3 regions of the Shewanella sp. Isolate7 genome follow, and region 3 is predicted to be linked to each of the others. Evidence: predicted binding sites of a transcription regulator. Region 3 holds the regulator's gene; each other region holds the start of a gene.

Region 1 (4,259 bases), on a different contig from region 3:
TTCATTTCTACCACCTTTTCTCTGGAAGTGAGTCTATCACTTCGTCTATTCAGGTGGCCAAATTCACTATGCCACTACATAGGGTCTGTTTATCTTTCAGGTTTAATTTTTGTTCAATCTAAACGCGTTTTGCTCAAGGCGCGTGCTGTGTCGCATAGTTATTCTATGTAAATTGCACGCAACACAGGGCAAGGCGCGTTTAAATGAACCCTTTGGGCAGCTTTTGTAGGCCATTTCTACGGCGTTATCTCCCGTTCATGTAGATTAACTACACTACACAGGCTCTGCCTTGTATAAATTCCCTACAAAATGCTGCAAAAAATAAACAGGCAAGGTCAACAGACCCTAGCCTAATGCTCGGTTTCTCTTGCTCTGTCGCTGGCGCATAAAAAAGACCACCGCGAAGGTGGCCTTTTACCAGCACTCTCTATCTGGCGGATTTAAAGATCTAAGGCGAGAATCTTAGATTTACGCTGATAGTTATACAGCTGCTTCTTCTTGTCAGGCAGGGCATCGACCTCGACTATCTGAAAACCATGCTCGAGGAACCAGTGAATGCTGCGGGTCGTCAGGGCAAACAGGCGGGCATAACCACGTACCTTGGCCTGGCCTATGATGTTCTTCAGCAAGATGCTGCCACGATCGGCATCGCGATAATCGGGATGCACCACCAGGCAGGCAAACTCTCCGGCATTGTCTTCCTCGAAGGGATACAGTGCCGCGCAGCCGATCACCAGGCCGTCACGCTCGATCAGCATAAACTGTTCGATCTCCATCTCGAGTTGCTCACGGGAGCGACGCACCAAGACCCCGGCCTGCTCCAGTGGGCGAATAAGATCCAACACACCACCGATATCGGCAATGGTGGCCCGACGCAGCCGCTCGGCGCTCTCGGTCACTATCTGAGTGCCGATACCATCGCGGGAGAATAGCTCTTGTAGCAGGGCACCGTCATCGAGATAACTGACAAAGTGGCAGCGCGCCACCCCATTACGGCAGGCGTCTATGCTGGCCTGTAAGAAGGCCCGCGTACCTACACACCAGTTATCTTCCTCGGTCAGCTCTGAGAGGATCCGCTGGGCATCGGTCGGCATCAGCTCGGCAATCACCTCGCCATTGCCGTCGAGAATCCCCTCCTTGGCGCTGAAACCTATCATCTTATCGGCCTTAAGCTTCACCGCAATCTGAGTCGCAACCTCTTCGGCGGTGAGGTTAAAGCACTCCCCCGTCACCGATGCCGCCACCGGGCCTAAGAGCACTATGCCGTGATTATCCAGCTGACGTCTGAGGCCCGCCACGTCGATGCGTCTTACCTTGCCGCTCAGGCAGTAATCGACGCCGTTGTCGACCCCTAAGGGTTGGGCTATCACGAAGTTACCGCTCACCACGTTGATCTGCGCCCCTTGCATTGGGGTATTGCTCAGGCTCATCGACAGACGCGCGGTAATATCCAGCTGCAGACCGCCAACCACCTGTTTGATCACCTTGAAGGATTCTTCGTCGCTGATGCGCACCCCGTTGTAATACTCGGGTGAGAGATTATGCGCCGCCAGCGCCTCATCGATCTGTGGCCTGGCACCATGCACCAGGACTATCTTGATCCCCAGACTGTGAAGCAGGGCGATATCGTTGATGATGGAGCGAAACTGACTCTGCGCCAGCGCCTCACCGCCCAACATGACCACAAATGTCTTCCCCCTGTGTGCATTCACATAGGAAGCAGAATGACGAAACCCCTCGACTAACTCAGTAGTGCGCACGCGCGTAACCTCAATAATAAATATGTAAAAATATCGCTATAAGACGAATAACAAAACAATTTTATTGAATTTAAATTCATATTAAAAGCATTTATTGTCATCTTATGCGATATTTTTTCATCATGGCAAAGCAGTCTGATTAAGCATAGCAGAACAGCTTAAGATCAGTGGCTTAGGTATTCAGCTGGATGGGGAGAGGAAGTGATTAGCTGGCTAATCAAAAAAACAGTAAGCAGGCTGACGCGCCGCTAAACGAGAGGCAAAAAAAAGCCCCTGCAATGAGGGGCTTTTTCAGAAACATCAACCAAGCATTACTTGATTTTTGATTCCTTGTAGATAACGTGCTGACGGATAACAGGATCAAACTTCTTGATCTCCATCTTTTCAGGCATGTTACGCTTGTTTTTCTCAGTCGTGTAGAAGTGACCTGTTTTAGCGCTAGAAACTAGCTTGATCTTCTCACGGTTACCTTTAGCTTTAGCCATGGTTTATTACACCTTCTCGCCGCGGGCACGAAGTTCTGCAACAACAACTTCGATACCTTTCTTATCGATAATACGCATACCTTTAGTAGATACACGTAGCTGTACGAAACGCTTTTCGTCTTCTAACCAGAAACGGTGGTTCTGTAGGTTAGGTAAAAAACGACGACGAGTCGCGTTCTTAGCGTGCGAACGGTTGTTACCAACCATCGGCTTCTTGCCAGTAACTTGGCATACTCTTGACATGTCAATCTTCTCCAAAAACAATTTAACGCTCGAGCATTAATGTACCTCGAATATGGCCGTCGCCCGAGGCACACAAAGAGGGCGCATTTTATACAGGATCTAAAATCAAAGATCAAGGGATATTCAATCTATCCATCCCCTCTCTGCAAACGAAACTATCTCACGATCGCCTACAACCATATGGTCTAGCAGCGAAACATCTATAGTCGCCAACGCGTATTTCAATCGCTCAGTAATTCGCCTATCAGCATGACTGGGCTCGGCCACCCCGGAAGGATGGTTGTGACACACAATGACAGCTGCGGCTTTTTTCTCAAGCACTAGGCTTACCACTTCTCGTGGATAAACCGAGGCTGAATCTATGGTGCCACGGAACAATTCGACGAACTGAATCACCCTATGCTGACTATCGAGCAATAAGATGGCAAACACTTCGTAGGCACGATCCGCTAATTGTCTCATTAAATAGTCCCGAGTTAAATCAGGATCTGACAAAATCTTTCCTCTTTGTAGATTTTCTTTCGCGATTCGCTTGCTTAACTCGATGGCCGCCTGCAATTGGGCATACTTCACCGGGCCAATTCCCTGAATATCACACAGTTCGCTCAAGGAGGCGCTAAAGAGCGGTCTGAGGCCACCAAAATGACTTAACATCACTCGGGCCAGTGACACGGCACTTTGCCCCTTGAGCCCGTTTCTCAGCAACACGGCCAGTAGTTCTGCGTCAGAGAGCTGGTCGACGCCACTACGCAAGAGTTTTTCGCGCGGTCCCTCCCCCTGGGGCCAATCTTTAATCGCCATAAACACTCCTTATCACGGCACTCAGTTCCTACTCAGGCTTTAGAGTATGGTCTAGTTTTTAAAAACTTGTATCCTCAATCCAGAGTCGAGTGTGATATGGTTAGCGGGCAAAATGAAATACTATTAATGATCACCATGAGTCTAACCAATAAAAAGATACTGCTGGGAATTGGCGGAGGCATTGCCGCCTATAAGTCTGCCGATTTGGTCCGCCGCCTGAAAGAGCGTGGCGCCGATGTTCGCGTCGTCATGAGTCAGGGCGCTCAGGCCTTTATCACCCCAATGACCCTGCAAGCCTTGTCGGGCCATCCGGTTGCCACCGACCTGTTGGATCCGGCTGCCGAGGCGGCGATGGGCCACATCGAGCTCGCCCGCTGGGCAGACTTGGTCTTGATTGCCCCGGCGACCGCTAATCTGATCGCCCGCATCAATGCAGGCATGGCCGATGAGCTGATCACCACCACCTGCCTGGCGACAGAGGCCCCCGTGGTGCTATGCCCGGCGATGAACCAACAGATGTATCGCAACGCCGCGACGCAGGACAACCTGGATAACCTCAGAAAACGTGGCCTCACCATCTGGGGACCGGCATCGGGCAGTCAGGCCTGCGGCGAGATTGGCCCGGGTCGCATGGAGGAGCCCTTGGTGATCGCCGAGCGCGTCGAACACTTCTTTGCCCCCAAGCTACTTCAGGGTGTGTCACTACTGCTCACGGCGGGTCCCACCCGCGAGGCGATCGATCCCGTGCGTTACATCTCTAACCACAGCTCAGGCAAGATGGGCTTTGCCTTGGCTAGAGCCGCCGCCGAGATGGGCGCCAAGGTGACCCTGGTCTCTGGCCCGGTCAATCTCGAGACGCCGATGAATGTTAATCGCCTCAATGTCAGCTCGACCCAAGAGATGCTCGACGCCGTGATGCAACAGGTGCATCACAGCGATATCTTTATCGGCTGCGCCGCAGTTTGCGACT
Region 2 (4,259 bases), on a different contig from region 3:
GGACGGCGTACTTTTCTTCTTCTTTCTTTGTTTCCTCATTACCACATGCACTGAGTACGGCAACAAAAAGTAGGGGGAGTGCCAACTTAAACTTTGAAAAAGATTCCATGTGAGGATACCTATGTTATTTATCCAATTAGCCTTAGTAAGCACAAGATGTGCCAAAATGTTAAATCCATTTATATCAATTTCTTACGTTAAAACCTGCCAGGGTGCGGTGAGTTTGTTAACTGGTTTGTAGCGAAAATGTTTAACATGTGATGCTTTTGACTAATCTACAGTTAAGACCTATTGCCAAGGTCAGTGCAAATTGGATTTGATACAAAATGTATCTCAAGTGTTAACCCTATCTTGCATGGCGACGATGACACAAACCAAAGGACGCACGGGAGTCAGTCGTCGATAAAACTCAAGGCACCAAATTTTAGTCATTTAACTTTAGTCATATAACTTTAGTCATATAAAGTGGGGGTTTAACACTCGTCATATAAGCATCGGCGTTTAAGGCCAGGTATAAAAGGTCAGCGATAGAAGGGCCGGCATCAGAAGGCGCGGAAGTCAGGACGATGTGGGATGAAAGGGGAGAAGAAGGAGGGATGAAGGTGCCAAGCGGGCCGAGCGGGATACGGGATGAAAGAGAGGCATAAAAAAAAGCACCCCTAGGGATGCTTTTTAAGATTAGGCCGCAGTGATTAACGCTGGTCCAGTTTGACGAAGTCACGTTCTGCTGAACCTGTGTAGAGCTGGCGTGGACGGCTGATCTTGTGACCAGGCTGATCCAGCATCTCTTTCCAGTGAGCAATCCAACCAACGGTACGCGCAAGGGCGAACAGTACGGTGAACATGCTTGTTGGAATGCCGATAGCCTTCATGATGATGCCTGAGTAGAAATCGACGTTTGGATAGAGCTTCTTCGATACGAAGTACTCATCTTCCAGTGCGATACGCTCAAGTTCCATCGCGACATCCAGTAGTGGGTCATTAACCTTAAGCTCTGCAAGTACTTCGTGACAGGTTTCGCGCATCACCTTGGCGCGAGGGTCGAAGTTCTTGTAGACGCGGTGACCGAAGCCCATCAGACGGAAAGGATCTTCCTTATCTTTAGCACGAGCGATGAACTCAGGAATACGATCGACAGTACCGATCTCTTCCAGCATGTTCAGGCAAGCTTCGTTAGCGCCGCCGTGTGCAGGGCCCCATAGTGAAGCTATACCCGCTGCGATACATGCAAATGGGTTGGCACCCGATGAACCGGCTAGACGCACGGTAGAAGTCGAGGCGTTTTGCTCGTGATCTGCGTGCAGAATAAAGATACGGTCCATGGCGCGCTCAATGATTGGGTTAACCTTGTACTCTTCACAAGGTACCGCAAACATCATGCTGAGGAAGTTGCCCGCATAGCTTAGGTCGTTACGTGGGTAAACAAATGGCTGACCAATTGAATACTTGTAACACATGGCGGCGATAGTCGGCATCTTAGAGACTAAACGGAACGCCGCAATTTCGCGGTGATGTTCGTCGTTAACGTCAAGAGAGTCTTGGTAGAATGCAGACAATGCGCCTGTCACACCACATAGCATGGCCATTGGGTGAGCGTCACGGCGGAAACCACGGAAGAACGAAGCCAGTTGCTCGTTAACCATAGTGTGAGTCTTAACCGTGTAAACAAATTTGTCGTATTGAGCCTTGTTAGGTAACTCACCGTAAAGCAGTAGATAACAAAGATCTAAATAGTCTGAATCGACGGCAAGTTCGTCGATCGCGTAACCACGGTGTAAAAGTATACCTTGGGCGCCATCAATGTAAGTGATAGCTGATTCGCAGGATGCTGTCGCTAGGAATCCTGGGTCAAATGTAAAATGACCTTTGCTACCGAGTTTGCTGATGTCGATAACATCAAATCCCGCCGTTCCTTTCTTGATTGGCAGGTCAATCGAATCGTTCCCTGGTAGTTCCAATTTGGCTATATTATCAGCCATACCCCGTTCTCCTTACTTCATTCTTATGTGAGTGCGGCTTTGTCAAACGCCAATACTTTACAGTGAATCTAGATCACATTTCAATTTAAATAAGCGTTTAAATTCGTTAGACCATGGTCTTAATTTGACGTAAGTGCCCGCCAATACAGTGACTTGGCAGATTTTTTTACCAAAAAAACAAAATTTGCATAATGTGATGTTTGTATTTGACATTTGTGGGGCGTATACTTGCTTCGGCTCGAAAGAGCTGCAAACAAACCAATTCGAAGACCATTATTTACATACTTATTTAGTGATTTTTGAATTAGTTAACTGTTTGTTTCAACTTTCCTTTTGAGGCGAGAGGAGGTGGTAAGTTTGCTTGCTGGTCAAATTTCGTTCGAAAGAGGTTCAATAACAAAAATAATGCTCAATGGAGCAGAGTGAGCAGAACGTGAAAAAGCAAAGACCTGTCCATCTAGATCTGCAGACCATTCGCTTTCCTGCAACAGCGATTGCGTCAATCCTACACCGTGTCTCCGGTGTCATCATGCTGTTTGCCGTCGGCATTCTTATCTGGATGTTGAGTGAATCACTCGCATCTGCTGAGAGTTTCGCAGGCATTCAATCTCTATTTGATACCTTTATCGTTAAGTTCGTTGTCTGGGGAATTCTGACCGCACTGGGTTACCACCTGATTGTTGGCGTACGCCATCTGATTATGGATACCGGTCGTTGGGAAGAGTTGGAATCGGGTAACGCTTCAGCGAAAGCCGCCTTCGTTATTGCTGCGGCATGGTCAATCATTGCGGGGATTTGGGTATGGTAACAAATGCAGCGAGTCTTGGACGCAGTGGCGTTCATGATTTTATTCTTCTTCGTGCTAGTGCCGTGATCCTTACTTGTTACACCATTTTCTTAGTAGGATTCATCGCAGCTAGTTCGCCTCTCACTTATGACGTATGGCACGGTTTGTTCAGTGCTTTGCCGATGAAAGTGTTTACGCTTCTTGCCCTGGTGGCCATCCTGGTTCACGCCTGGATCGGTATCTGGCAGGTGCTTACCGACTATGTTAAGCCGGTAGCCCTTCGTGGCGTACTCCAATTCGTCTTCGTCGTAGCAGCACTTTCTTACCTGGCTGCTGGCATTGTTATTGTGTGGGGTGTTTAAGTGAGTATTCCAGTACGTGAGTTTGATGCAGTCGTCATTGGCGCCGGTGGCGCGGGTATGCGAGCTGCACTACAGATTTCTAAAGAAGGTAAGAGCTGCGCGCTGTTATCTAAAGTATTCCCAACCCGTTCTCATACGGTTTCGGCCCAGGGGGGTATTACCGTCGCCCTAGGCAACGCCCATGAAGACCATTGGGAACAACACATGTACGATACCGTTAAGGGGTCCGATTTCATCGGCGACCAAGACGCGATCGAATTTATGTGTCAAACCGGTCCTGAAGCCATTATCGAGCTAGAGCATATGGGTCTGCCATTCTCTCGTTTCGAAAACGGTAAAATTTATCAGCGTCCTTTCGGCGGCCAATCGAAAAACTTCGGTGGCGAGCAGGCGGCACGTACCGCTGCGGCGGCTGACCGTACCGGTCACGCCTTGCTGCACTGCCTATACCAGCAGAACGTTAAGCATAAGACTGAAGTCTTCTCTGAGTGGTATGCACTGGATTTAGTGAAGAACGAAGACGGCGCCATCGTAGGTTGTACTGCAATCGAAATCGAAACCGGCGAGATCGTTTACTTCAAGTCTAAGGCCACTATTCTGGCTACTGGTGGTGCGGGTCGTATTTACGCCTCTACTACCAACGCCCACATCAATACCGGTGACGGTGTTGGTATGGCGATGCGCGCTGGCGTGCAGATGCAAGACATGGAGATGTGGCAGTTCCACCCAACCGGTATCGCCGGCGCGGGTGTACTGGTTACCGAAGGTTGTCGTGGTGAAGGCGGATACCTGCTGAACAAAGATGGCGAGCGCTTCATGGAGCGTTATGCGCCAAACGCGAAAGACCTGGCATCACGTGACGTGGTAGCACGTTCTATGATGACCGAGATCCGTGAAGGTCGCGGCCTTGACGGCCCACTAGGCCCTCACTGTCTACTTAAGCTAGATCACTTAGGTAAAGAGACCCTGGAAGCACGTCTACCAGGCGTTTGCGAACTGTCTCGTACCTTCGCGCACATCGATCCGGCTGACGGTCCAATCCCTGTACTGCCAACCTGTCACTACATGATGGGTGGTCTGCCTGCTAAGGTTAGCGGTCAGGTGATCCGTAAGAACGAAGATGGCAGCGAA
Region 3 (4,259 bases):
AGGGGTGCTGGCCGATAGTAGCATAGAGGTTCAGACCGCCCTGGCCGACTATGGTAAGTACCTTGGTACCGCCTTCCAGCTGACCGATGACCTGCTGGACTATACAGCCGATACAGAGGCGCTGGGCAAGAATATAGGTGACGATCTCGCCGAGGGTAAACCCACCCTGCCGCTGATCTACGCCATCGCCAACGGTAACGAGGTAGAGCGTCAGCTGATCCGCGATGCCATTGAGAAGGGCGACGGCACAGAACATATCGACACCATATTAAAGGCCCTGGATCAATGTGGTGCCCTCAGCTACACAGAGAAACGGGCTCTGGAAGAAGCAGAGAAGGCCATACGCGCGTTAGATCCGCTTGCCGATAGCGACTATAAGCAGGCCCTGATATCGCTGGCGAAAATCGCCGTGGCGCGTAATCACTAACGAACTAGTTAGTCGATTTGTAATGACGAGTTATACCAATCACAGTAAGTATGTGATCAGAAATAGCGCAGGAAAAACGCTTAAGAACAAAGCAGAATTTTTAGATAAGTAGTTATTCTACAATTAAAAATTGCTAATACAGTTATCGAGCGTTTTAACAAGCTAGCATGATCAATTATCTATTACGATTGGTATTAAACATTACCCATAAAAAATGGAGCCGATTGGCTCCATTTTTTTATTCAGGACTAAACCTTACTCACACAGTGCCTTACTTAACAAAGTCTACACCCAGTGTGATATCGGCTTTCAGCGTGTCTAGCATAGCGTCGCGTGCGTTGGCTTCGAACTCGCTAACCTCACCATAGGCAAGTACCTGCTCGATACCGTTCTTACCCAGTAGTACAGGCTGTGCAAAGAAGTCGGCATGCTCGCTGCCACCGTCAACATAGGCACATTCAACAACGTTAGCTTCACCCTGTAGGCCACGAACCAGTGACAGACCGAAACGACATGCCGCCTGACCCATAGACAGAGTCGCGCTACCGCCACCCGCCTTAGCTTCAACCACTTCGGTACCCGCGTTCTGGATACGAGTTGTCAGAGCCGCCACTTCTTCATCAGAGAAGCTTACGCCTTCGATTTGAGACAGTAATGGCAGGATGGTCACGCCACTGTGCCCACCAATAACATTGACCTTAACGTCGGCAACATTCAAGCCCTTCGCTTCGGCAACGAAAGTTTCAGAGCGGATCACATCAAGAGTGGTCACACCGAACAGACGGTTCTTGTCATATACACCGGCTGCCTTCAATACTTCGGCAGCGATGGCCACAGTGGTGTTAACTGGGTTAGTGATGATACCGATCAGTGCCTTAGGGCAAGTTGCGGCACACTTCTCAACCAGGTTTCTCACGATACCCGCGTTGATGTTGAATAGATCTGAACGATCCATGCCTGGCTTACGCGCAACACCAGCAGAGATAAGTACCACGTCGGCACCTTCCAGTGCTGGCGTTGGATCTTCACCCGCAAAACCCTTTACTTCTACCGCAGTAGGGATGTGGCTTAGGTCAACAGCAACACCTGGGGTTACTGGCGCGATATCATAAAGGGATAGTTTTGAACCAGCAGGCAATTGAGTTTTGAGTAGTAGGGCAAGAGCCTGGCCAATACCACCGGCGGCACCAAGTACAGCAACTTTCATAGTTATCTCCGTTAATTCTTGGATATTATGTGATATAGATCTAGATTTACCGATGGCGCAACATTACTGGAATCACGGTAAAAATTCAATTATCCCTTAGTCGTGTGACCAGATAATTTCGAATTGCCCCAGTCAGCTGCCATTTACAACAGATATAAGGTATACTGCCCGGCCTTGCCCGCGATGCTACGTCACAAGACCGCCACAAAACCCATCCCACAAACCTGAATTTTTATTCACGCAATCCGAATAACGCTTGACTAATGGCGCAAAAATATTCAAAATAAGCCAGTTTTTTGAATATAAGAATAATTCGATATGCAAGCCAATAAAAATCAAGACGAACTTGTAAAGACCTTTAAGGCTATCTTGAAAGAGGAGCGTTTTGGCTCCCAGAGCGAGATAGTCAATGCCCTGCAAGCTGAGGGCTTCAACAACATTAACCAATCCAAAGTCTCTCGTATGCTGAGCAAGTTTGGCGCGGTGCGCACCCGCAACGCCAAGCAAGAGATGGTCTACTGCCTGCCCGCCGAACTTGGGGTCCCGACGGCTGGCAGCCCGCTGAAGAACCTAGTACTGGACGTCGACCATAACCAATCTATGATAGTGGTCAGAACCAGCCCAGGCGCGGCGCAGCTGATCGCCAGACTGCTGGACTCTATCGGCAAGCCCGAAGGTATACTGGGCACCATCGCCGGTGACGATACTATCTTTATCTGCCCTTCCAACATTCAGGAAGTGGACAAGACACTTGAGACGGTCAAGTCGCTGTTTAACTATGCCGACTAAATCCACCGATTAAGTCCGCCGGCTCGTTATTCGCCGATTAATCCACGCTCGAGCTTGGCCCAAGTCATACTCCTCGGCGAAAACCTCGGGAATAGATATAGAGACACCCTTTGCGCTGTTAACGCCAAAGGGTGTCTTTTTTTATTTACGCTCAAATTGAATACTGTATATACGATAGGATACACTGATGCCAAACCATCCCCTCTGTCACCCGATGGTTAAGGACCTGAGATGAATAACAATAAGATAATCAATATCGACAACCTTTGCTGGGAATCTTGGCAACACTCAGACCAATACGCCAGTCATCAGAAGCATATCGGCGATGCCGCCGGTTGCCAGCAGATAGGTGTCACCATGGAACGACTGGAACCCGGTAAACTCTCCTCCGTCGCCCACTATCATACCAAGGAAGAGGAGCACTTCTACGCGCTGCAAGGCGAAGCCACCCTGTATATCGACGGCGAGCCGCATCCCTTTAAACAGGGCGACTATATCTGTTTTACCGCCAACTCAGGTATTTCCCATACCTTAAAAAACGAGTCAGATGCTGACTTTCTGTTTATGGTGTTGGGCAATCGTGATCCCCACGATGTGGTGGTGTATCCAGAGCATAATAAGGTACAGGTGCGCTCCATCGACGAGGTGTATGCCAAGCGGCCGACCAACTATTGGGACCCAGACCGCTAATCCGCTTGTAAGCGAGCATAAAAAAACACACCTTAGGGTGTGTTTTTTGTTGGGTTAGTAGCTAGGGTCTGTTTATCTTTCGCGTTCATTTTTACAGTATTCTGTATCGCTTTTATACAAGGCAGAGCGATTGTAATGTGGTGTGCTACATCAATGAGCGATAACGCAGTAGAAAAATGATACAGACGCTGCCCGCAGGGTTCGTCTTGAACACGTTCAACTCTTTATTACTCGGCTTTTATATAGAATAACTATACTTCAAGCCTCATACCACGCTTTGAACATGCTCAGTTAGGGAAGGTGCGAACAAGTCGTCGCACAGCTCTGGCTTTGATAGCAGCGACAGTTCAAGGCATTCAACTGAGGGCATGCCGAGGCCTGCTGAAGTTGAATAACGCCGAAATGGTGTTGCTATCAAAGCCCCGCAGGGCGAGGCTTACAGCGGTATTTGCTGCGTTACAGTTCTTGCGAAGGACTAGGGCCATTCGCTGCAAACTGTGCCTAGCATCTATCCACTTTAAGCACACGCAGAGCAAGCAGCACAGCTCTGGCTTTGATAGCAGCGACAGTTCAAGGCATTCAACTGAGGGCATGCCGAGGCCTGCTGAAGTTGAATAACGCCGAAATGGTGTTGCTATCAAAGCCCCGCAGGGCGAGGCTTACAGCGGTATTTGCTGCGTTACAGTTCTTGCGAAGGACTAGGGCCATTCGCTGCAAACTGTGCCTAGCATCTATCCACTTTAAGCACACGCAGAGCAAGCACGGGACTTATTCGCACCTTCCTTAGAACAAAATTTGTTCTCAAAAGGTCAACAGGCCCTAGGTCCTAGCTCTCGATATCGGCTTCGCGCTCCATAAAATCCAGCGAAGGGGCAAAGAATGCCGATCCGGTCAGCGCCTGAGTAAAGTGCATCAGGTGATCGTGATTTCCCTCGCTGTCACCATGGATCATGCTGTGTAGCATCTTCTCGAAATTCACCGAGTTGCGACAGACGGAAATAAACATCAGCCCCTGCTCTTTCATCGAACCGTAAGGCATACTCTGACGCAGGATCTCCATCGACTTGCCGTCGGCATCTTTCAGGTTAACCCGCTTGATATGACTGGTAAGCGGCTTGTCCTCGGAGGCATACTCGATATTGTCTA

Evidence for each region. Region 3 encodes ArgR, which controls arginine synthesis, uptake and breakdown. Its sites were predicted from a motif close to ANTGAATANNTATTCANT; they were not measured.
Region 1: a site for ArgR is predicted at 1,824-1,841, ahead of argA (amino-acid N-acetyltransferase). Genes of this name have one in related genera too.
Region 2: a site for ArgR is predicted at 2,256-2,273, ahead of L1D47_RS06935 (citrate synthase). Genes of this name have one in related genera too.

The regions. Positions count from the first base shown of each region.
Region 1 is NZ_JAKEVJ010000005.1:67,585-71,843, reverse strand. Features, by position in the region: partial or broken gene L1D47_RS02265 (transposase) at 1-5, opposite strand, end outside; gene argA (amino-acid N-acetyltransferase) at 441-1,760, opposite strand; gene rpmG (50S ribosomal protein L33) at 2,072-2,245, opposite strand; gene rpmB (50S ribosomal protein L28) at 2,252-2,488, opposite strand; gene radC (DNA repair protein RadC) at 2,612-3,289, opposite strand; gene coaBC (bifunctional phosphopantothenoylcysteine decarboxylase/phosphopantothenate--cysteine ligase CoaBC) at 3,416-4,259, shown strand, end outside.
Region 2 is NZ_JAKEVJ010000020.1:37,475-41,733, reverse strand. Features, by position in the region: gene L1D47_RS06940 (efflux RND transporter periplasmic adaptor subunit) at 1-109, opposite strand, end outside; gene L1D47_RS06935 (citrate synthase) at 693-1,979, opposite strand; gene sdhC (succinate dehydrogenase cytochrome b556 subunit) at 2,392-2,787, shown strand; gene sdhD (succinate dehydrogenase, hydrophobic membrane anchor protein) at 2,781-3,128, shown strand; gene sdhA (succinate dehydrogenase flavoprotein subunit) at 3,129-4,259, shown strand, end outside.
Region 3 is NZ_JAKEVJ010000025.1:43,962-48,220, forward strand. Features, by position in the region: gene ispB (octaprenyl diphosphate synthase) at 1-427, shown strand, start outside; gene mdh (malate dehydrogenase) at 699-1,634, opposite strand; gene argR (transcriptional regulator ArgR) at 1,953-2,423, shown strand; gene L1D47_RS08160 (cupin domain-containing protein) at 2,655-3,113, shown strand; gene L1D47_RS08165 (Dyp-type peroxidase) at 3,940-4,259, opposite strand, start outside.